3 regions of the Arthrobacter sp. FW305-BF8 genome follow, and region 2 is predicted to be linked to each of the others. Evidence: riboswitches for the same ligand, from Rfam matches in the RefSeq annotation. Region 2 holds a riboswitch; each other region holds the start of a gene.
The links. Region 2 has a riboswitch for cyclic di-AMP ahead of LFT45_RS05105 (C40 family peptidase). Riboswitches for the same ligand answer to the same signal wherever they lie in the genome.

Region 1 (6,761 bases), 330 kb from region 2:
CTTCGAGGTTCCACAGGTAGAGCACGGCGGTGAATGCCAGCAGCGCTGCCGCGGAGGGCCGGATCCAGCGCGGCTGGTTTCCTACGAGCAGCCGGGATGCCCTGCCGGTCCGGCGGGTTCGTTCCGGGTTGGAACCTGTGCTGGCACGGGGCGGCGCGGGGTCCGCCGTGCTTGCCGATGGATCTGTTGTCGGGTCGATCGTCTGATCTGTCGTCCGATCTGGGGGAGTGACGGTGGTGCTCATGAGTGCGTCATTTCTGTGGTCGGGGCGGATGACTGCGGGAGGGATGGCTCGGAGGCGGCAGGATCTGCTGGAGCGTTGGTGGAAGATGCGGCGAAATCTGCGGGAGCGTTGGTGGGGGCGGGCCGCCGTCGGAAGACCCACCGCCGGAACAGCAGGAACTTCACGGCGGTGGCGGCGAGGTTCGCGGCGGTGACGGTCACCAGCTCAACCCAGCGGTCCGGCGTCGTGCCTCCTGGAAGCGCGCCGCTGTGGACCAGGGCAAGCGCCCCGGCGGTGAGGGCGAGCCCGATCCCAAAAACGAGCAACCCTTCAAAGTGGTGGCGGGCAACATCACTGTTGCCGGCGATGCCGAACGTGAAGCGCCGGTTTGCGGCGGTGTTGGCCACGGCCGTGGTGAGCAAGGCCAGCAGATTGGCCAGCTGCGGGTCCATCAGGTTGCGGCAGAGGTAGAAGAGGACCAGGTAGGCCAGAGTGGAGGCCACGCCGATGGTGCCGAACCGGACCAGCTGGCCGAACAGGCTGCCGCCCGGGCTCTGTTCCTGACCGCGTGAAGCGGCGGGGAGGGGGCCGCGGGCCAGGGCCGCCCGGAGTTCGGTGACGGGGATGCGGCCGGTCACCATGTCCTTGCTGAGCCGGGCCATGCCGCGGACATCCGCGAGCGCAGTCTGGACGATGTCCACGCTGGAGCTGGGGTCGTCGGTCCAGTCCACCGGCACCTCGTGGACCCTGAGGCCGCACCGTTCGGCGAGGACCAGGAGTTCAGTGTCGAAAAACCAGGCGGTGTCCACGGTATGCGGCAGGATCTGCTGGGCGATGTCGGCCCGGATGGCCTTGAAGCCGCACTGCGCATCGCTGAAGTGGGCGCCCATCAGGGACTGCAGCATGAAGTTGTAGCTGCGGGAGATGAATTCACGCTTCTGCCCGCGGACCACCCGGGAGTTGCGGGCCAGCCGCGTGCCGATGGCCAGGTCCGAGTGGCCAGAGAGCAGCGGGGCCAGCAGTGGGCCGAGCGCAGCCAGGTCGGTGGAGAGGTCCACGTCCATGTAAGCCAGAACGGGCGAGGGCGAAGCCAACCAGACTTTCCGCAGGGCGTTGCCGCGGCCCTTTTCCTCAAGGTGCACCACGGTCACCTCCCGGAGTTCCCGGGCCACCCGTTCGGCCGCCTTGAGCGTTCCGTCGGTGCTGGCGTTGTCCGCGACGGTGATGCGGAACGAGTGCGGGAACGTGCCACGCAGGTAGGCGTGGAGCCGGCGCAGGCACTCCTCCAGGTCGCGTTCCTCGTTGTAGACCGGGATGGTCACGTCCAGAACCGGTACCGCGGTGGCGGTGTCGATGGGCGACCGCCGGCTGTGCCCGCCGAGGGAATGCGCGGGCTCGTGCCCCGCGGTGCGGGCATGAGGGTGCGCGGTGCGCAGCGGAGAGTGCGGCGGGGTTCCGGAGGCCTGGTCTGTGATGGTCATGCCTCAACAGTGGCCGCTAGGGTTATGAGGGTTTTAGGGCCGAGCTGTGCGGGGGCTGTGGACGTGACATCGGCGCTCGCCGGCTGCCAGCATCGGCTGTGGTTGCCGCGTTCGCTGCACCGCGCTGCATTTGTGCACCACTTTGCCTGCGGCAGGAAGAGGGGGGACGCAGAAGGGCCCCGAATCCTTGCGGATCCGGGGCCCTTCGCACTCAGGCGTTCAGCCTAAAGCGGTGCAAAAGTGCTCGTCATCGGCTGGCTTGGCCGGGGAACTCTCAGTACCAGTTGTGGGCGAGGTGCCAGTTCAGCGCACCGCACGGGGAGCCGTAGCGCTCCTGGATGTAGTCCAGGCCCCAGTTGATCTGGGTGCGGTAGTTGGTGCGGTAGTCCGCCCCGGCGGTCGCCATCTTCTCGGCGGGCAGGGACTGGACGATGCCGTAGGCGCCGCTGCTCGCGTTGGTGGCCGTCGTGCGCCATTCCGATTCCTTGGTCCAGAGCCGTTTCAGGCACTGCATCTGGTCTGCGGCCCAGCCGTATGACCCCAGCTTGGTGGCCGCGTAGGCCTGTGCGCCGGCCGGATCATTCAGGGCAACAGGCGCAGCGGCCTTCGCCTTGGCAACGGCGGCAGCCTTCGCGGCGGCAGCCTTGGCAGCGGCCGCCTGGGCAGCGTTGGCCTTGGCAACCGCGGCGGCGTTGGCAGCGGCGGCGGTCTTGGCAGCCGCTGCGTTGGCGGCGGCAGTCTTTGCGGCGGCCGCCTTGGCAGCGGCAGCCTTCGCAGTGGCGGCCTTGGCGGCGGCAGCCTGGGACGAGGACTGCGGAGCGATGGACGCCGCGGACGGGGCAGGAAGCGCGGAGATTAGCGTCTTGTCGAAGTTCAGGGTCTGCCCGGCGTCGGCGGTGGCCGCTGCCGTTGGGGCGGCGGAAGGCGCAGCCTGGTCGGCCGCCTGGCCTGCGGCGCCGACGCCAACGAGCACGGCTGCGGCAGTGGTAAGGACGGCTGCCCGGCGCCCGAAGGACGGAAGGCTTCCGGTCAGGCGGCCCCAAGCCGTCGCAGGCCGAACCGGCTCTGCACGGTGACGGGAAATATTGCGGTCGGACTGCTGGGAGGCGCGATCAGGGCGCGCCTGTGCCTTGAATTCAGACATGGTTGATTGCCTCTCAACACCTGCGGAGTTAGCTGTCGGGTTCGGATGAGGTCATCCGGCCGCACGGAAAATTCACGTGTCGGCTTCACCCCAAGGGCTGATGCGGAAAGCCCGGGACTCTGGTTCCCCCGCCTCTGCCTGAACTAGCGGAATCCGGGAAGCGGCAGAGCTGGGCGTCAATCCGGAGATGCGGCTCTAGTGGCGGCCGCACTCTATCGACCGTACAGGAGGCTTCTGATTAAGTCACATTTAGGTAACGGACATCACGACGACGGCGCGGCGCCTTGCATGGGCAGCCGGACGGCAAATTCCGTCCGGCCAGGCCGGGATGTGACCTCCACTGTCCCGCCGTGTGCCTCCACGATGGACTGCACGATGGACAGGCCAAGGCCGCTGGTTCCCTCGGCCGACAGAACCCCGGCTTCCCCCCGCGATTCGGGGGTGCGGAGGGTTGTTTGGGCGCTAGCGGCACCGGCAATGGAACCCGTCGCCGTTGCGGATGCAGGTGCCGGGGGCGCCTGCGCCGGGGTCACACGTGACGCGTCTGCGCGGGCAAAGCGAGCGAAGACCTTGTCCACGAATTCAGGCGGGATGCCGGCGCCGTCGTCCGTGACCGTAATCACAGCGCTGCCGTCAGCCGACCGCATCACGCCGGTGGTCACCGTGGTGCCGGGCGGCGTGTGCTTGCGGGCATTCGAGAGCAGGTTGACCAGCACCTGGTGCAGCTGCGATGCATCGCCCCGAACGGACACAGGTTCTTCGGGAAGGTCGAGGTGCCACGCCCGGTCCGGTGCCATGACCTTTTCGTCGCTGACGGTCTCGATCACGAGCTGTGTGAGGTCCACGTCGCTGAGCTTGAGCGGCTGCCCGTCGTCGAGCCGCGCCAGCAGCAGAAGATCCTCCACCAGGGCGGTCATGCGTTCTGACTGGCTCTGCACGCGTGCCAGGGACCGCTGGCCGTCCGGAGTGAATTTTTCGGTCATGCGCATCAGCTCGGTGTAGCCGCGGATGGCCGTGAGCGGCGTCCGGAGCTCATGGGAGGCGTCTGCCACGAATTGCCGCACCTTCATTTCGCTTTCCTGCCGCGCCTCCAAAGCATTGGACACGTTGTCCAGCATCTGGTTCAGGGCGTGGCCCACGCTGCCCACTTCAGTTCCGGGATGGGCGTTCGACGGCGGGACGCGGACAGCGAGTGCCACCTCACCGGCGTCCAGCGGCAGGCGCGAGACCTGGGTGGCCACCTCGGAGAGCTGCTCCAGCGGTTTCATGGTGCGGCGGATGAGGACCGTCCCGGCCAGGCCGATCAGCACGAGGCCGCCCAGCGAGACGATGGTAATCGTCCACACGAGGGACGTCAGGGTGTTCTGCTTTTCCGCGAGGGGGAGCCCGGTGACGATGACGTCCCCGTACGGCGCCTGCGCGGCGACCAGGCGGTAGGTGCCTGAGGACAGTGTGCGCTCGACGGGCACGCCGTTGCGGCGGAGCTCCAGGAGGACCTGGTTGTCTGAAGGTGACAGCGAGGCGCGGGTGGAGTCGGCGGCTATGAGACCGGCACTGATGACGGCGCCGTTCTCGATTCGCGCCGTGACCGTGCCGACCCTCTGGCCGCGGGCATCCAATGGATCGGGCCTGGTCCCTTGATTGCCGAGCGGCGGACGGCCGAAGTCGCTGGAGCGGTGGGCCGCATCCGAGAGCTGCTTGTCCAATTGCTGGGTCAGATAGGAGTCCATCGAGGCGTAGCTGAACAGGCCGATCGCGCCGCAGATGGCCACGAGGAGAGCCATCGCGACGAGGACCAGGCGTGTGCGGAGGTGCCAGGTGTCCGCCTTTAGCCAGCGTCGGCGCTGAGTGCGCGCGGCTCCGGAAAGTTTTGCCACGGCCTACTCTGCCGGTTTGATGACGTAGCCCGCGCCGCGGACCGTGTGGATCATGGGCGGGTGCACGGCATCCACCTTCTTGCGCAGGTAGGAGATGTACAGTTCGACGATGTTGGCCTGGCCGCCAAAATCGTAGTTCCATACCCGGTCCAGGATCTGGGCCTTGCTGACCACGCGCTTGGGGTTCTCCATGAGGTAGCGCAGCAGCTCGAACTGGGTGGCTGTCAGCTGCAGCTCGTCGCCGGCGCGGGTGACTTCGCGCGTGTCGAGGTTCAGGACGAGGTCGCCCACCACCAGCTCGGCGGAGTCCATGGCGGCGACGCCGGAGCGCTGGACCAGCCGGTGCAGGCGCAGCAGGACTTCCTCCATGCTGAACGGCTTGGTTACATAGTCGTCGCCGCCCGCGGCGAGGCCCACGATCCGGTCCTGTACCGCGTCCTTGGCGGTGAGGAACAGCGCCGGGACCTCCGGCGCGAAGGCGCGGATCCTGCCCAGGAGCTCAACGCCGTCGAATCCGGGAAGCATCACATCAAGCACCAGCACATCCGGGCGGAACTCCTTGGCGAGCTTCACGGCCTCGGGGCCGTCGGCAGCGATGGCCACCGACCAGCCGGCCATGCGCAGGCCCATGCTCATTAGTTCTGAGAGGCTCGGCTCGTCGTCGACCACGAGCGCACGGATGGGGGATCCGTCAGGGTGGGTCAGCTGGGGAAGGTTGTTGGTCATGGAGTGCGAAGTGGCCATGTGACAACTCTCCGTTCTGGTGTTTAGCCGCCGCTTTGGCAATCCTGTGCGCCAGCTGTGAATCCCAGCGTAGCGAGCTGAAAGGCGCCGCGTACGGATTTTTCAGGTCACAGGCATGGCTCTTGCGCCGCACAGGCCAAACACAGGAAGGCTTTCCAGTCTGGAACGGACACTTCCGCAACCCCTAAGGAGATCGCAATGAGCGGACAGCAGCCTGTACCTGTTCCAGAAACCACACCCCTGCCTCCGGCGCCGCAGCCGGATGGGTACCCATACCGGCCAGGCTGGGGAGGGCCGCCGTCGGCAGGAAAAGTGGGAGGTTGGGCGGCCGGCGGCAAGCACTGGACCATGAAGCGCGGGCTGGTCGTGGCCGGTGCGGCCACGGTTCTGGCCGCTGGCGCAGGAGGCGCCGCTTACGGTTTGGGCAGCAACGCTGCCGCTGCCAGTGGAACGGCCGCAGGGGCCCAGGGCGGGTTGGCGCAAGGTGGAACGCAGGGCGGTTTGAGCCAGGGCGGCACGCAGGGAGGGGTGCCGCAGGATGGCGGGTCTTTGGGCGGTCCGGGCATGCAGGCGCCGGGAGGCGGAACGGTGCCGGGCCAGGGAGACGACTTCGCGCCCAACGGCCTGGGCGGCATGGGCAGCGGCGTTTCGGCGGCCGTCCATTCGGAGTACGTCGTCGAGGAGAACGGGGCGTACGTCACCAAGGTGGCGCAGCTCGGCAGCGTTTCCACCGTAGCCTCCGGTTCGGTCACGGTGAAGAGCGCCGACGGGTTCACCCGCACGTACACGCTCAGCGACGACACGGTGGTGAGCAACATGCTGCAGCGGCGCCAGGAGTCGGCAACCGGCGACCTGACAGTGGCCGACATCGTTGCCGGAGCCGCTGTGCGGATTGTGGCCGGCAAAGACGGCTCGGCGTTTCCGGCGGAGAGCGTGCAACTGAGCGGCACCACAGAGTCTGGCGGGAGCACACTGTCTGGCGGGAGCACCGGATCAGGCGGAGCCACGCAGCTAGGAGGAACCAGCGGCACCGGCCAGTCCAGCTGATGCAAGGACGACGGCGCGGCGCCCCGGGCGAACCGGGCGCTGCCGCCGTCGGTATGAGGAACTTGACTACAGCCCCAACCGCACCCGGAGGAAAAATTTTCCTCCGGAGCGCGTCATAGCTGGACAACCGGCTAACGGCGGCTGCGGGTTTTCGGTAACTGAAATGTCATTGAATATTCAGCGACTTCGACTGCAAAAATCGAAGAAGATTCTGTAGACCTGGCTTTCCGACCGTCCGGTCAAGA
Region 2 (6,761 bases):
GCCGGACTGGCCCGTCCCGCCGGTGGTGATGACGACGTCGGCCGGCAGGTTCAGTGCCTCAGCGAGGCCTGAATCCTCCAGGCCCTCCAGCCATTCCGTGTAGCTGTCCCCGATGCGGACCTGTTCACGGCACAGGCCGCCGAGCATCTCCACCACTGTGGCCAGCTGTGGCCCGAACGTGTCGCGCACCCGCCCGGGCTCGGGCAGTCCCTGTTCCACCACTTCGGAGCCCGTCAGCACCAGCTTGACGACAGGCTTGCCGAGCACTTCCACCTCGTCGTACCCGGCCAGGGCGGCGAGGGCCACATGGGCGGGATTCAGCACGACGCCGGCCCTGACCAGCACGTCCCCGGCGGTTGCCTCTTCTGCGGCCTTCCGGATGTGCTGGCCGTTCCTCGGTTCGCCGGGCCGGGCGGCGCCCCCCAGCGTCAGGACAGGCAGGCCGTCGTCGTCCGTGGACATCGCACCGCTCTCGGTGCGCAGCACCGCCTTGGCGCCCGGGGGAATCAGTCCGCCCGTCACAATCACGCTCGCCTGGTGCGGTGCCAGACGCTGCCCCGGCTCGTCCAGGATCCACGGACCGGATCCGTTAACGGCCCAGCCGTCCATGGCCGACGATGCATAGTGCGGCATGTCGTGCTGGGCGGTGATGTCCGCGGCCAGAGTCCGGCCCACGGCGTCACGCAAGGGCACGGGTGCCCCAGGTATGGGAGCAGCACAGTCGAAGGCGGCCTGCCGGGCCTCCTCCCAGGTGTGCGCCAGGTGCTTCGCCGGCGCGTCCGGCTCCCCCTGAGCCCCCGTCTCCCCCTGCGCGTCCGTGTCCCCCGCACCGGGTTCGGCGTCGGCGCCGGCTTCGGTGTCGGACACAGGCCCGGCTTCGGAGGCGGCGGCAGGTGCGTCGTCGTCAGCGGGTGCATCCCCGGTGGAGGTTGCGTCCTCCGTGGAGTATGCATCGGTAGAGCGGTGCCCGGGCGCGGCTGTCATTCCCCCGAAGTCCCGGTGGGCGCCGAAGTTGCGGCCGTGCCTGCGGCCGGGGTACCCGCAGCAGCCTGCGCCTCATCGGCCGCGTACGCCTTGGCAACGGAACGGGCCACGTCCATCGCGCCCTGCATGGCGGCAACGTCCGGGGCCTGGCCCGCAGCGCATTTGAGGCCGGTGGCCAGCCCTGCTATGAAGGTGGTCAGCGGGGCGGCGGGACGCACCACGGAGTGCGCAGCTACTCCCGCAACGGATAGCACCTCGTTGATGTCCACGTCCACATCCTCGAGCTCGAAGGCCCGCAGCAGCAGACGGCACCACTCCTCCAGCGTTTCGTCCTGGCTTTTCATGCCTGCCTCCAAATTCACGGCGGTCCGGAATGCGGGTCATTGCTCCCGGACAGCTACTCCCAACGCGGCCGCATCGTCCCAGGTGTCCACATCGTCGGTGGAGCCGGCAGGGACAACCACAGCCTGCACGTCAAGACTAGCAAGGAGGGCGAAGACTGAGCCGTGCACCAGGGTATTGCGCGCCGCGGCAGCCTGCACGGCGCGTTCTAGCGCAGCTGTGCCATAAAAACCCGCGAGCGGCTGCAGCCGCCCGTCGGGGGATGCGGCCATGACGCCGTCAGCGCCCGCGCCGGGGAGAGCGTCCCGGAGGGCGCGGACAGCATCGCCCACGCGTGGCATGTCGCACGCGAGAACCAGGACCATGCCCGCGGGGTCTGCACCCTGCAGGGCGGCCAGGCCGGCGGCGATTGCCGCCGCAGGACCTGCAAAAGGCGGATCCTCGCGCGAAGTGAGGACCTCAGCGGGAAGGCCCGCCGCCGCAGGTCCCACCACAACAGTGTGCCGGGCACCCCCGGCAGCCGCGAGGGAGCGCTCAAGGAGCGTGGCGCCGTCGTACATCAGGGCAGACTTGGGTGAGCCGCCCAGTCGCGAGGAGCGGCCGCCGGCCAGGATTATTGCGTCAAAGTCCACCCACCCAGCGTAAGCCTGGAAGGCTCAAACCAGAGTCAGGCTGCTCTTTCCGGAAGCAGGAACGGATCCCACGCCGGCGTGGGCTTTTCCAGCTCCTTGATCTGCCACATGGTGCCCACCGGCGGCGCCGGATCAAACCGGAGCTTCCAGCCCATTTCGCTGGGCGTGTGGTCACCCTTGACGTTGTTGCAGCGAAGGCAGGCTGCGACGAGGTTCTCCCAAGAGTCTGCACCGCCCCGCGATTTCGGCTGGACATGGTCTATGGTGTGGGCTGCCTTGCCGCAGTAGGCGCACCGGTGGCCGTCGCGGCGAAGCACACCGCGCCTGCTCACCGCGGTGATCATGTTGTACCGGGGGCGGATGTAGCGGTTGAGGAGAATCACGGACGGACGGCCCATGATGTCCTGCGGCCCGACGACAGGATCGTCGCCTTCGGCCACCACGCTTGCTTTTCCGGTGAGCACAAGGACCAGCGCCCGGCGGAATGTCACTACCGCCAGCGGTTCATATCCAGCATTCAGAACGAGAGTGCGCATGCACATACCTCTTCACGGCCGCACCCGGCAGAGGCGCGAGGGCCGGCTGCCCTCTGCATGTCCGGGCTATGGATCGACACCATAAGAGTAAACACTCACTAGGCAGATGAGCGAATCGAACACAAGCATCGCCATGGCGTGTCGCCGAAAATTCATGCGGGTGCAAGGCAAAAAAGGACCCCCGCCGTGCTGGCGGGGGTCCTTCCGTAACGCTTGGGGGTCTTAGCCGCCGACGCGGATGAAGACCGGGCCGGAGCCGACGTTCACGCTGAACAGTGCGGTGGTTCCGCCGTTCCAGCCGCCGTGGACGGCCTGGCCGTTGCCGACGTACACAGCGATGTGGGCCAGGCCCATGCCGCCGTTCTGGTAGTAGGCGAGGTCGCCCGGCTGAGCCTCAGCAGCGCTCACGGTGCGGCCGAGGGACAGGTAGCCTGCCGGCCAGCCGTGGTAGTGGACGCCCACAGCTGCGAGTGCGTTGGTGGCCAGGGCGGTGCAGTCCTGGGAGACGCCCAGCTGTGCGTAGGCGGCAGCGGCGATTGCAGCGCCCTTGCCGCTGGCGGCGGTGGTCTTCGGAGCTGCCGGGGCAGCAGTTGCAACGGCTGCCGTGGCCTGGACTGCGGGTGCGGCTTCAGCAACCGGAGCAGCCTCAACAGCGGGGGCCGCTTCCTGGACCTTGACGACGGGCTTGGGGGCCTCGACGACGGGAGCCGGGGCGGTGGAGACAGCGGGCTTCTCGTAGGAGATCGCGATGCTGGACGCAGCGGAAATCGTGGCCGGCGCAGCGGACTGGACCTCCAGCGTGGAGGCCGGAGCGGATTCGCGCTGAACGTTGGTCTCAGCAGCGTTGGCGGCGATGCCGCTGGTCAGGACGAGACCGGAAGCAGCAGCGATAACTGCGGCCTGGCGGCCCACACCACCGGCGTTGTCGCCGACGGCCTTGGCAATGACAGCCAGCGAGTTGGTCTTGGTGACCTCGGCGCGGTGGCGTGCAATGGTCGCACGTGTAGTCATTAAGATTTCTCTCTTTCGTGTTCCACGGACCGCGGTAGCAGGACGTGGGTTATCGACGCGCCGGCATCTTGGGGGTAAGCCGGCCCGTCTCGAATCGGATTTTTAGCGAAGGGTGAAGAAGGAGGACGTGCCCGTGGCGGACACCGCGTGCAGGAGCGTTCCGTCCGAGGGGTTCAGCGCGCTGATCATCATGCCGTTGCCGACGTAGATGCCCACGTGGGCGCCGCCGTTCTGCATGACCAGGTCGCCGGGAGCAGGCGTGGAGGTGGGCTTCATGGCAGTCCACGCGTTGACGCGGGGAATGCTGATGCCTGCCTGAGCGTAAACCCACTGGGTGAAGCCGGAGCAGTCCCAGCCGCTGGGGGTGGTGCCGCCCCAGACGTAGGGGTTACCGATGCCGGTGTACGCGATTGCAGCCAGTCCGGACGCTGCGGCTGAGGCCGCACCATCGGTGGACTTGGCGGTGACGGCCTGGGCCGCACCGGCACTCTCGTCGCTGGCCTGGCCTGCATCGCCCGCCTGGCCCTCATCGCTCGACTGCGGAGCAATGATTTCGGCGACCGGGGCAGCCACCGTGGTGACTTCAGGACGCTCGAAAGAGACAGTGGCGGTGGGCGCGGCGGTCACAGCAAGCTGCGCGGCCTGGGATCCGGTCTCCGAGGAGGCGGAAACACCAATGTTGGCGTCGGCTGCGTTGGCAGGCATGCCAACGCTCAGGATGAGACCTGAAGCAGCTGCGATAACAGCTGCCTGGCGACCTACTGTGCCGGCATTGGCGCTAACCGCCTTGGACACGGAGTCCAATGGGTTCATACGAACCGTTTGCGCGCGGTGGCGCGCGGCATTGTGGCGTGAAGACACGAAGGTAGCCTCTCCCAATGCCTGCGAGGTGAGCTGTCGGATTCGGATGGGAGTGCACCCGGCCACTCGGCTTCCTGGGAAGCTTTTGCGACTTAACCCCAAGGCCTTCTTGCGAAGACCAAAATTGGTTCCCCCGCCCCTGCCAGACGATGTAATGCGAACGGACCTTGAGCGGTGGCAGAGCTAGGCAATCCACTCAAGAGCGTCAACTTCGGAAAAGTTGACGCGGTTTAGACGGTACAGCAGTTTGGAGCTAATGTCACATTCAGGTCACGGCATGTCACAGGAATGAGAGTGCTCACTCGGCTTGGCTTAGAGCCAGCCGGTGGGATCAACGACTTCACCGTTGACCATCACCTCGAAGTGGAGGTGGCAGCCGGTGGAGGCGCCGGTGGTCCCGCTCAGGGCAATCGCCTCACCGCGGGTGACCTTCTGGCCAACCTCGACGCTGGAGGACGACAGGTGGTTGTACGTGGTCTCCAAGCCGTTGCCGTGGTCGATGACCACGCGGTTGCCTCCCCCGTATGGGTGCCACCCGGCGAACGTGACCTTGCCGCTGGCCGCAGCAAGCACTTGCGTGCCGCATTGGGCGGCGAAGTCCTGGCCGCGGTGGAACTCACCGGCGCCGCCGGTGATCGGGCTAACCCGGTAGCCGAACGGCGAAGACTTCACGAGCGTGGTCAGCGGCCCGCCCAAGGTGCCCACCGAGGCCGCACGGCTGATGCTGCCGGCAGACTGGGCACTCAGGAGCTGCTTGAGCTTTCCGTCCGGGTCACCGGTGGTGGAGACGGACGTACGGCTGAAGTCGATCTTCGCTGCCGCTTCCGCCGAGACCTTCGGCTGGGCCGGTGAGGCGGCGGACGCGGACGCTCCTCCCTGATGCTCGTCGGCAGCCAGGACGGGGCTGGTGGCGGGGACGGTAACAGTCAGCAGCAGGCCGGTAGCAGCAAGGGCCACTCCAGCCTTTTGCCCAACACCACTGGCCGAAGCGAAATCCGTAACCTGCCGGAACGGACCCCGGCGGCGGCGCGCCTCGCGCTGAGCGTCCCGGGGACGGTCCGCGGCAATGGCCTCCGCAGGGCGCGGCTCAGGAGCGGGACCGGACGCGCGGCGGCGGCCCCGGGCATTCTGCATGGACAAGTACTGCTTCCTCTCTGGATAGCCTGCGAAGTTAGCTGTCGGATTCGGGTCAGAGAGTTCGGACCCGGCCCGCCATAACAAGCCATTCCGGCACAGGGGTATCCCGGGAGGATTCCTTCTGCGGAAGAGACTTGCTGCTGCGGACTTCACCCCAAGGCTGTAGAAACAGCCGGTTGTGGTTCCCCCGCCCCTGCCAGTGGGTGACTCGTGCTACTGATCTGCTGGCAAGGTTCGGCTCCAGATCAGGTAACGCTTTTGCATCGGCGTTGCTGTTTAACTATAGGCGATTAAGAGGCGCAGTAATAATTCCGTTATATTCGCTGTGCAAAAGTGGTAGGTCATCCTGCCTGCAGATGTCAGACAGGACGCCGGCGTCAGGCGGAGCTGCGCTTTCGGCGCTAACCGACCCGCACGAACACGTGCGCCGCGACTTCCGGCGGCAGCTCGAGGGCGCCCTCGAACCCGGGTACGCGGACAGAAATGTACTCCCCCACACGTTCGAGCGAGACGGCAGCGCCCGGCCGGATCCCGCCTTCATCCAGCTGGACCAGCAGCTCCGGCTCCACCTGGATGGGTTCTGCCAGGCGGCTGACGGTGACCTTGGATTCCGGACCGTAGCCGGCCATGGCATCGAGCAGGTTCACCACGCCGTCGGAGAACGAGCGGGCGGGCTGGCCCCCGAGCGCCGCCAGGCCGGGGATGGGGTTGCCGTACGGCGACTCGGTGGGATGGTCGAGCATTTCGTAGATCCTGCGCTCCACCCGTTCACTCATGACGTGCTCCCACCGGCAGGCCTCGTCATGAACGTAGGCCCAGTCAAGGCCGATGACGTCGGCGAGGAGGCGCTCGGCGAGCCGGTGCTTGCGCATCACCTCGGTGGCGCGCTTCCGGCCCACTTCGGTCAGTTCGAGGTGGCGGTCACCGGAGACGACGACGAGGCCGTCGCGTTCCATCCTGCCGATGGTCTGCGAAACGGTGGGGCCTGAGTGCCGGAGGCGTTCGGCGATGCGTGCCCGAAGCGCCACGATGTTCTCTTCCTCCAGCTCCAGAATGGTGCGAAGGTACATCTCCGTGGTGTCGATCAGATCCGTCATTCAGCTCAGCTCCTCGAGCCCAGTATTCTTGTCCGTCCCACCGTACCGCGGGTCCGCCGCACCGGGATCCGGCAAGCTGCAGCGGCGGTCGCGTATCCGACGGCGGCGCAGCACCGGCTGTGTGCCCGTACGTCCAGTGCCAGCTTAGCCTATTTTGAATT
Region 3 (6,761 bases), 890 kb from region 2:
CGGCCGAGCTTGCCGGCCAGGTAGCCGAGGCCAAGGCCGAATCCGTTGTGCAGCACCACAGCCAGGAACACGATGCCGCCGGCCGCCAGGATCTTGCTGGCGCTTCCCGCCACCACTACCGCCACGATGAGGGAAATAACGACGGCGGATGCCCAGGGGAGCGCCGGCAGCGCCTTCGCGACGAGCTTCTTGAGGAACAGCCGGGCCAGCAGGCCCGCGATCACCGGCAGCAGCACGGTCTTGACGATGTCCAGCACCATGCCGCCGGCGTCGATGGTGAGGAAGGAACCGGCCAGGAACAGCACCAGGACGGGGGTGACCACCGGGGCGATGAGCGTGGATACGCTGGCGACGGCGACGGACAGGGCCACATCGCCCTTGGCCAGGAAGGCCATCACGTTGGAGGCCGTGCCGGAGGGCGCGCAGCCCACTAGGATCAGGCCAACTGCCAGTGAGGGCTCCAGGTGGAGGAGGGTGGCGATCGCCCAGCCGGCCCCGGGCATGATCACGTAGTGGGCCACGATGCCCAGCACCACGGCCCACGGCCTGCGGGCAACCGCGGTGAAGTCTGGTGGCGTCAGCGTCAGGCCCATGCAGAACATGATGATTCCCAGCAGGTACGGGACCGCCGGGCCAAGGGGCTTGAAGGCGCCGGGAAGCAGGAACCCGGCGATGCCGGCTGCGAGCACCAGAAGGGGAAAGACGGTCACCGCGACGCGCGCAATTTTCGCTTCCGCAGCGAGGGCCGGGTTCAGGGGGGCAGCGCCGGCCTCCGTGGCCGAGGGAGCGGTTTTGGGGTCTTTTGTTGCCTCAAGCATTCAATAATGCTGGCACCGGACCGCCGTGACGGCCAATTCATGACTGATGTCAGACAAATGTGTCGTACTGGCAAAATTCTCTGCCGCACAGCGCGACCCCGGGCGCTCCCGGTGCGATACTGGATTGCACTGGATCGGATTCAAGGGGACGGAATGATCCTAGACACGGCAACACTGCGGATTGCCTTCGCGGCGATGGCCCTGGTTCTGGCGCTGCTGTTCTACTTTTCCACCTTCCGCAGCACCCGCTCGCCCTACAGTGCCTGGTGGTGCGCGGCCCTGCTCCTGTTCCTTTCCGGCTCGGCGGCCTTCCTCCTGAACGGCACGGCGCAGCAGGTCTGGGCCAATCCGCTGGGCGACTTCCTGCTGGTGTCCGGCGCGGCAGGGGTCTGGGCCGGCGCGCGTTCCCTCCGGAACCTGAAGCACAACATCTGGCTGTCCGTCGCGCTGCCGGTCATCACCGCCGCCGCCGCCGCGGTCGACAATCCGGGATCCAATACGTGGGCCGGTGGTGCTGTCTTCCTCGCGTCCATGGCTGTGCTGATTGGCTTGGCCTCGCATGAACTGTGGCGGCTGGAACCGGGGTACTCCCGGGTCAGGATCCCCATGGCCATCGCGGCAGGCGGAGTGGCATTCTTCTATTTTTGCCGCCTGGTGGTGTTCCTCATCGAAGGGCCAAGCGGTCCCGTCTTTGCAACCTACTTCGGGTCCGCGGTGACCACGATGGTCACGATGGTGCTGCTGGTGGTGGTTTCCTTCAGCATGGCGGGGCTGAGCACCGAGCAGCAGACCCGGGCGCTGCGCACGGTCGCCACCCAGGACGGGCTGACGGGCCTCCTGAACCGCGGTGCCTTCGTGGAGGCGGCGGCCGAGGAGCTGGAACGCAGCAAGGCTGCAAACAGCGGCGGGTCGCTGATCCTGGCAGACCTCGATCACTTCAAGTCAGTCAACGACACCTTCGGCCACGCGGCGGGCGACCTTGCACTGCGGGCCTTTGCCCAGGCGTGCAGCGCATCGGTCCGGTCTACGGACCTTGCCGGGCGGTACGGCGGCGAGGAGTTCATCCTCCTGCTTCCTGGCGCAGGCCCCAAGAGCGCTGAAATCATTGCGAGGGAAATCAGCAGGAGGCTGGCAGAGCAGCACATCCCCGAACTGCTGCGGATGCCGACCGTCAGTTACGGCATTTCCACCTACAACGCGGCAACCGCCGACCTCGACGAGGTCATCGCGGCTGCCGACGTCGCTCTCTATGAAGCCAAGTCACAGGGGCGGAACCGCACGGTCAGGGGCTGAGCCGGCACCGGATCCGGAATGCATGGGGGACAATCCGGACCCGGCGATCCTGACTCGCAGCCGGAGCCTGCGGTCTTTCATCAGGCATAGACAGTGTGTTCCCTACTCCTTGTAGAAAGGTGGGAGCACCTTGGGGGGTGGCCGTGTTCCGCCGCCCCCAAGGCAGCGGAACACGGCGGTTTCTCAGCTCTGCTAGCCCGCGCGCACGAACGTGACGGGACCGGTGGCCGTGAGCCAGGACAGCGGGTGGGCCATGGTGGCGTTGATACCGTTCATGCCGCCGCTGATGACCTTGCCGCCGCCCGCGTAGATGGCCACGTGGCCGGACTGCACAATCATGTCGCCGGGCTGCGGGGTGGAGACGACCCGGCCGTGGCTCAGGAACTGCATCGGCGCGAGGTCACCCACACGGATGCCGGCGGCGCCGAGGGCCTTCTCTACCATGGCGGTGCAGTCCTGCGTGATGCCGATCTGCGCGTAAGCGGAGGCCAGCATGGTGGCGTTGACGCCTGCGGCGGCCTTGACGGGGGCCTTGGCCGCGGGAGCCGCAGCCTGGACGGTGACCTTCGGTGCGGGCGCAGGTGCGGCCGGCGCGGTTGCAACCTTGGCTGGCGCAGCGGCCGGGGCTGCCGTGACGGGGGCGACAGGCGCCGCAGCCTTCTTCACAACCGGCTTTTCGACGACGGGCGCTGCCACTACCGGAGCGGGAGCCGACTTAACCGCGGGGCGCTCAAAAGCAATCTTGACGCTGGAGGCGGCGGTGAGGGGAGCCTGGAACTGTCCAGCCGTCGCGGGGGCGGCGGCGGGAGCCTTGGCCTGCTGGGCCGGAGCGTTGGCCGCGTTGGCTGCGACGCTGCCGGTGAAGGCCAGGCCGGATGCTGCAAGGATGACCGCAGCACGGCGGCCAGAAATAAAGCGGAACGACATGAAGAAGCCTCTCCCGATGCCTGCGAGGTGAGCTGTCGGATTCGGATGGGAGGCACCCGGCCGCGGTCCTGAGCGTGGTCAGGAACTGTGCGGCTTCACCCCAAGGCCCACTTCAAGCGGGCCGAAAAGTGGTTTCCCCGTCTCTGCCGGACATGGGTATTCGAATGGTTCCTCGGGCTGCGGCAGAGTTAGGCAATCAGCGCGGGAGTGCCTCGTCGGTGAAGGAGGCACGTTTTCCACCGTACGGGAGGCTTTTCCGAATGTCACATTAAGGTAACGGGGCCGTGTCGCTTCCCGCCATGCTGATCCGCGTCAAGTAAAGGGAATGGGCGCCATGAAGTGATAATGCTCACTCTGCGGCGTTAAGCTTCCCCGCCAGACGTTCCCGCATCTGGATGCTGGCTGAATTGAGGCCGATGAGTTCCACCTCCCGGCCATGCCTGCGGTACTTCTCCGTGACCGCGTCCAGCACGGCGATAGTGGAGGCATCCCAAAGGTGTGAGGCGTGCAGATCGATGACCACTTTGTCGATGTCAGGTTCGGCGTCGCGGGCGTAGTTGAACTGCGTGTAAAGGTCGTTGGAGGAGGCGAAGAACAGTTCGCCGTCCACCGTGTAGGTGGCTGCAGTCCGGCCGTTGAGCTCCACTTCTGTCCGCTCCACGGTGGCGAAATGGGCCACCCGGCGGGCGAACATCGCCATCGCCGCTAGCACCCCGACGCCGACGCCGATCGCCAGGTTGTGAGTGACCACCACCGTGCCCACCGTGATGAGCATGACGGCGGTTTCCGACTTGGGCATCCGCTTCAGGGTGGCGGGCGCAACCGAGTGCCATTCGAAAGTGATGGCGGAGATGAAGATCATCACGGCTACGAGGGCGGCCATGGGGATGAGGCCCACGATGTCGCCCAAGGTGACTACCAGCACCAGCAGGAAGACACCGGCGAGGAACGTGGACACCCGGCTCCGTGCGCCGGAGCCCTTGACATTGATCATGGTCTGCCCGATCACGGCGCAGCCGCCCATGCCGCCCAGGAACCCGGTGATGATATTGGCCACGCCCTGGCCCCAGGATTCGCGGGTCTTGTTGGAGTGCGTGTCGGTGATATCGTCCACCAGCTTGGAAGTCAGCAGGGATTCCAGCAGCCCTACGAGCGCCATGGACAGCGAGAACGGGGCGATGGTCTGGAAGGTTTCCCACGTCAGAGGCACCTGGGGGATGAACAGCGTGGGCAGGCTTTCCGGGAGCCGGCCCTTGTCCTGGACAGTGGGGACGTCGATGCCGGCGAGCACGGCGAGGACCGTCAGGAGGACGATGGCCACCAAAGGTGACGGCACCGCCGTCGTAATCCGGCGGAAGCCAATCACGATCAGCAGGCCCGCGGCGACCAGCGGATACACCGCCCAGGGAACCCCGATCAGTTCCGGCAGTTGGGCCATGAACACGAGGATGGCCAGCGCGTTCACGAAGCCCACCATCACCGAGCGAGGGATGAAGCGCATGAGCCGGGTGACGCCCAGGACGGCGAGCAGGATCTGGAAGATCCCGGCGAGGATCACCGCGGCGATCAGGTGGTCCAGCCCATGGCTGCGCATCAGCGGCGCGATTACCAGCGCGACGGCGCCTGTCGCGGCCGAGATCATGGCGGGCCGGCCGCCAACGAAGGAGATGGTCACCGCCATGGTGAAGGAGGCGAACAGTCCGATCCGGGGGTCCACTCCGGCGATCACGGAAAATGCGATGGCTTCCGGAATGAGGGCGAGGGCCACCACCAGTCCGGCGAGGGCCTCGGTCTTGAGGCGCCGCGGGGAACGGAGCGTGGCCCGGACGGACTGGAGCTGTTCGGGCTTCATGAAAACTCTATTTCTTCGTCTGGCGATAGCGCTCGATCTGCTTCAGCCGCCGCAGGAGGCTGTCGCGCCGCGGGTGGGGGACGGCGTCGGGCGCCTCGGCGGTGAGGTCGATGTGTTTGGTGCCGTACTGCCACAGCAGGAGGTCATCCAGCAGGCGGTCCGGGCCGGGGGAGTAGCGGTGGTCCAGGGCCCTGCGGACCTCGGTGATCCGGTTGGCGCTGAGCAGCCCGGCAAGCTGGACGGTCTGCTTGAGTCCGTGGGCCGCCAAGAGTTCGGCTGCCCATCCCCAGTCGTCATCCACTTTACGGTCAACGTGCGGGAGCAGGGTACGCCACACGTCGCGGATGCGGTTGGGGGTGAGCTGCGCCGCGCCCTCTCCGTCCAGGTCCCAGTAGCTGCGGACCTCCTCGTAGCGTTCGTGCAGGTCGGCGAAGGCCGTCTCCACCGTCTCCAGCATGGCGGCGGTGGCGGTGAACTGGCGGTCGAAGTGCGGCGTCCACGCCCGCGGGTCCTCGGCCTTGAACCGGATGTCGTGCTCGATCTCGCTCCAAGCATGCGCGAACACCGTGCGGATCTGGCATTCGAAGAAGTAGCTGCCGTTCGGCGGGACGTCGGCGTTGAAGCCCTGCTGGTAGTTCTTCACGACATCGTTCTGGATGGTGCGCAGGATCAGGTGCCGGCTGGAGTAGCCGTAGGTTCCGGACTCGATCGAGCCGATGTCCTTTTCCCTGTCGCCGCGGCAGTCGAAGAGGTGCCGCTGGCGCTTTATCAGGTTGGCCACCAGTGCGTTCTCCGCCGGCAGCTTGGTGATGACGCGCACGCCCACCATGTCGTTGAGGGTGCGGAATGGGTCCGGGAACTTCAGCAGCCGCTGCCCGCCCTCTTCCAGCGGTTCCTCGGTCCGGGAGATCTTTTCCCGGAAGGAGTCCACCGACTTGGTCCGGCCGGTCACGAACAGCGGTGTGACCTCGGTGTCCTTGAGCATGGTCCGCAGTATCTGCAGGACTTCCCGGGTGACAAGCTTCAGGGCAGGCCGGACGCGCTCGTAGAGCTCCACGTTTTCCTGCACGGAGTCGCGCTGAGTGACGTCCAGGCGATCCCAGTTGCTTGCCATGGATCCAAACTATCAAGGCGATGCGACAGCAGCCGGGTGACACCCTCGCCACTGCAGCCCCTTCTGCCCCACGGGAGCGGCGTCCATGTAGGCTCGGGGCATGGCTGTTGTGCGCCGCTGTGCCCTGCAACCCCGGACCCCGGGCGCGCGGGAGGCGGCAAGGAGGGGCCGGCGCCCCGTTCGGAGGATCCTAGGAGGATGCAGTGAAGCGGCAGAAGTACCACTACGGTGACCACCCCAGCCAGTGGGGCGAGCTCTTCCTGCCGGAAACACCCGCCTCGCGCAACGGCAAGCAGCCATCCACGCGAGGCATCGTTGTGGTGATCCACGGCGGCTACTGGCGCTCACAGTACGGCGCTGAACTGGGCGAACCGCTGGCGAAAGACCTCGCGGCGCACGGCCTCGTGGCCTGGAACCTGGAGTACCGCCGGGCCGGCAACGGCGGCGGGTGGCCGCGGACGTTCGAGGATGTCCTCGCCGGGATCGACAAGCTCCGTGAGGTGGCCGGTGAGCACGACCTCGACCTGAACCGCGTGGTGGCGCTGGGGCACTCCGCCGGCGGGCACCTGGCCGTCTGGGCGGCGGGCCGGGACCGGCTTGCGGGACTCGGCGCGGCCGACGCCGACCGGCAGGTCGACCGGAACCTCAACGGTGAGGCCGTCCACCTGGCTGGCGTGGTCAGCCAGTCCGGGCTGCTCAACCTCGCGCAGGCGGAGTGGCTCGACCTCAGCAACGGCGCCGTCAGCAACTTACTGGG

Region 1: linked by a shared signal. The riboswitch ahead of LFT45_RS03725 (hypothetical protein) and the one ahead of LFT45_RS05105 (C40 family peptidase) in region 2 are both predicted to bind cyclic di-AMP.
Region 3: linked by a shared signal. The riboswitch ahead of LFT45_RS01145 (NlpC/P60 family protein) and the one ahead of LFT45_RS05105 (C40 family peptidase) in region 2 are both predicted to bind cyclic di-AMP.

The regions. Positions count from the first base shown of each region.
Region 1 covers NZ_CP084561.1:806,234-812,994, forward strand. Annotated here, with positions in the region: gene LFT45_RS23240 (ArnT family glycosyltransferase) at 1-244, opposite strand, end outside; gene LFT45_RS03720 (glycosyltransferase) at 241-1,704, opposite strand; gene LFT45_RS03725 (hypothetical protein) at 1,979-2,848, opposite strand; cyclic di-AMP (ydaO/yuaA leader) riboswitch at 2,852-3,007, opposite strand; gene LFT45_RS03730 (HAMP domain-containing sensor histidine kinase) at 3,112-4,725, opposite strand; gene LFT45_RS03735 (response regulator transcription factor) at 4,729-5,469, opposite strand; gene LFT45_RS03740 (hypothetical protein) at 5,782-6,516, shown strand.
Region 2 covers NZ_CP084561.1:1,138,934-1,145,694, reverse strand. Annotated here, with positions in the region: gene LFT45_RS05130 (molybdopterin molybdotransferase MoeA) at 1-984, opposite strand, end outside; gene LFT45_RS05125 (DUF6457 domain-containing protein) at 981-1,328, opposite strand; gene mobA (molybdenum cofactor guanylyltransferase) at 1,365-1,958, opposite strand; gene LFT45_RS05115 (HNH endonuclease) at 1,994-2,494, opposite strand; gene LFT45_RS05110 (NlpC/P60 family protein) at 2,717-3,505, opposite strand; gene LFT45_RS05105 (C40 family peptidase) at 3,608-4,300, opposite strand; cyclic di-AMP (ydaO/yuaA leader) riboswitch at 4,371-4,542, opposite strand; gene LFT45_RS05100 (M23 family metallopeptidase) at 4,679-5,500, opposite strand; cyclic di-AMP (ydaO/yuaA leader) riboswitch at 5,512-5,753, opposite strand; gene LFT45_RS05095 (metal-dependent transcriptional regulator) at 5,905-6,600, opposite strand.
Region 3 covers NZ_CP084561.1:253,128-259,888, forward strand. Annotated here, with positions in the region: gene LFT45_RS01135 (bile acid:sodium symporter family protein) at 1-818, opposite strand, end outside; gene LFT45_RS01140 (GGDEF domain-containing protein) at 972-2,111, shown strand; gene LFT45_RS01145 (NlpC/P60 family protein) at 2,304-3,038, opposite strand; cyclic di-AMP (ydaO/yuaA leader) riboswitch at 3,042-3,207, opposite strand; gene LFT45_RS01150 (SulP family inorganic anion transporter) at 3,388-4,890, opposite strand; gene LFT45_RS01155 (GTP pyrophosphokinase) at 4,898-6,004, opposite strand; gene LFT45_RS01160 (alpha/beta hydrolase) at 6,208-6,761, shown strand, end outside.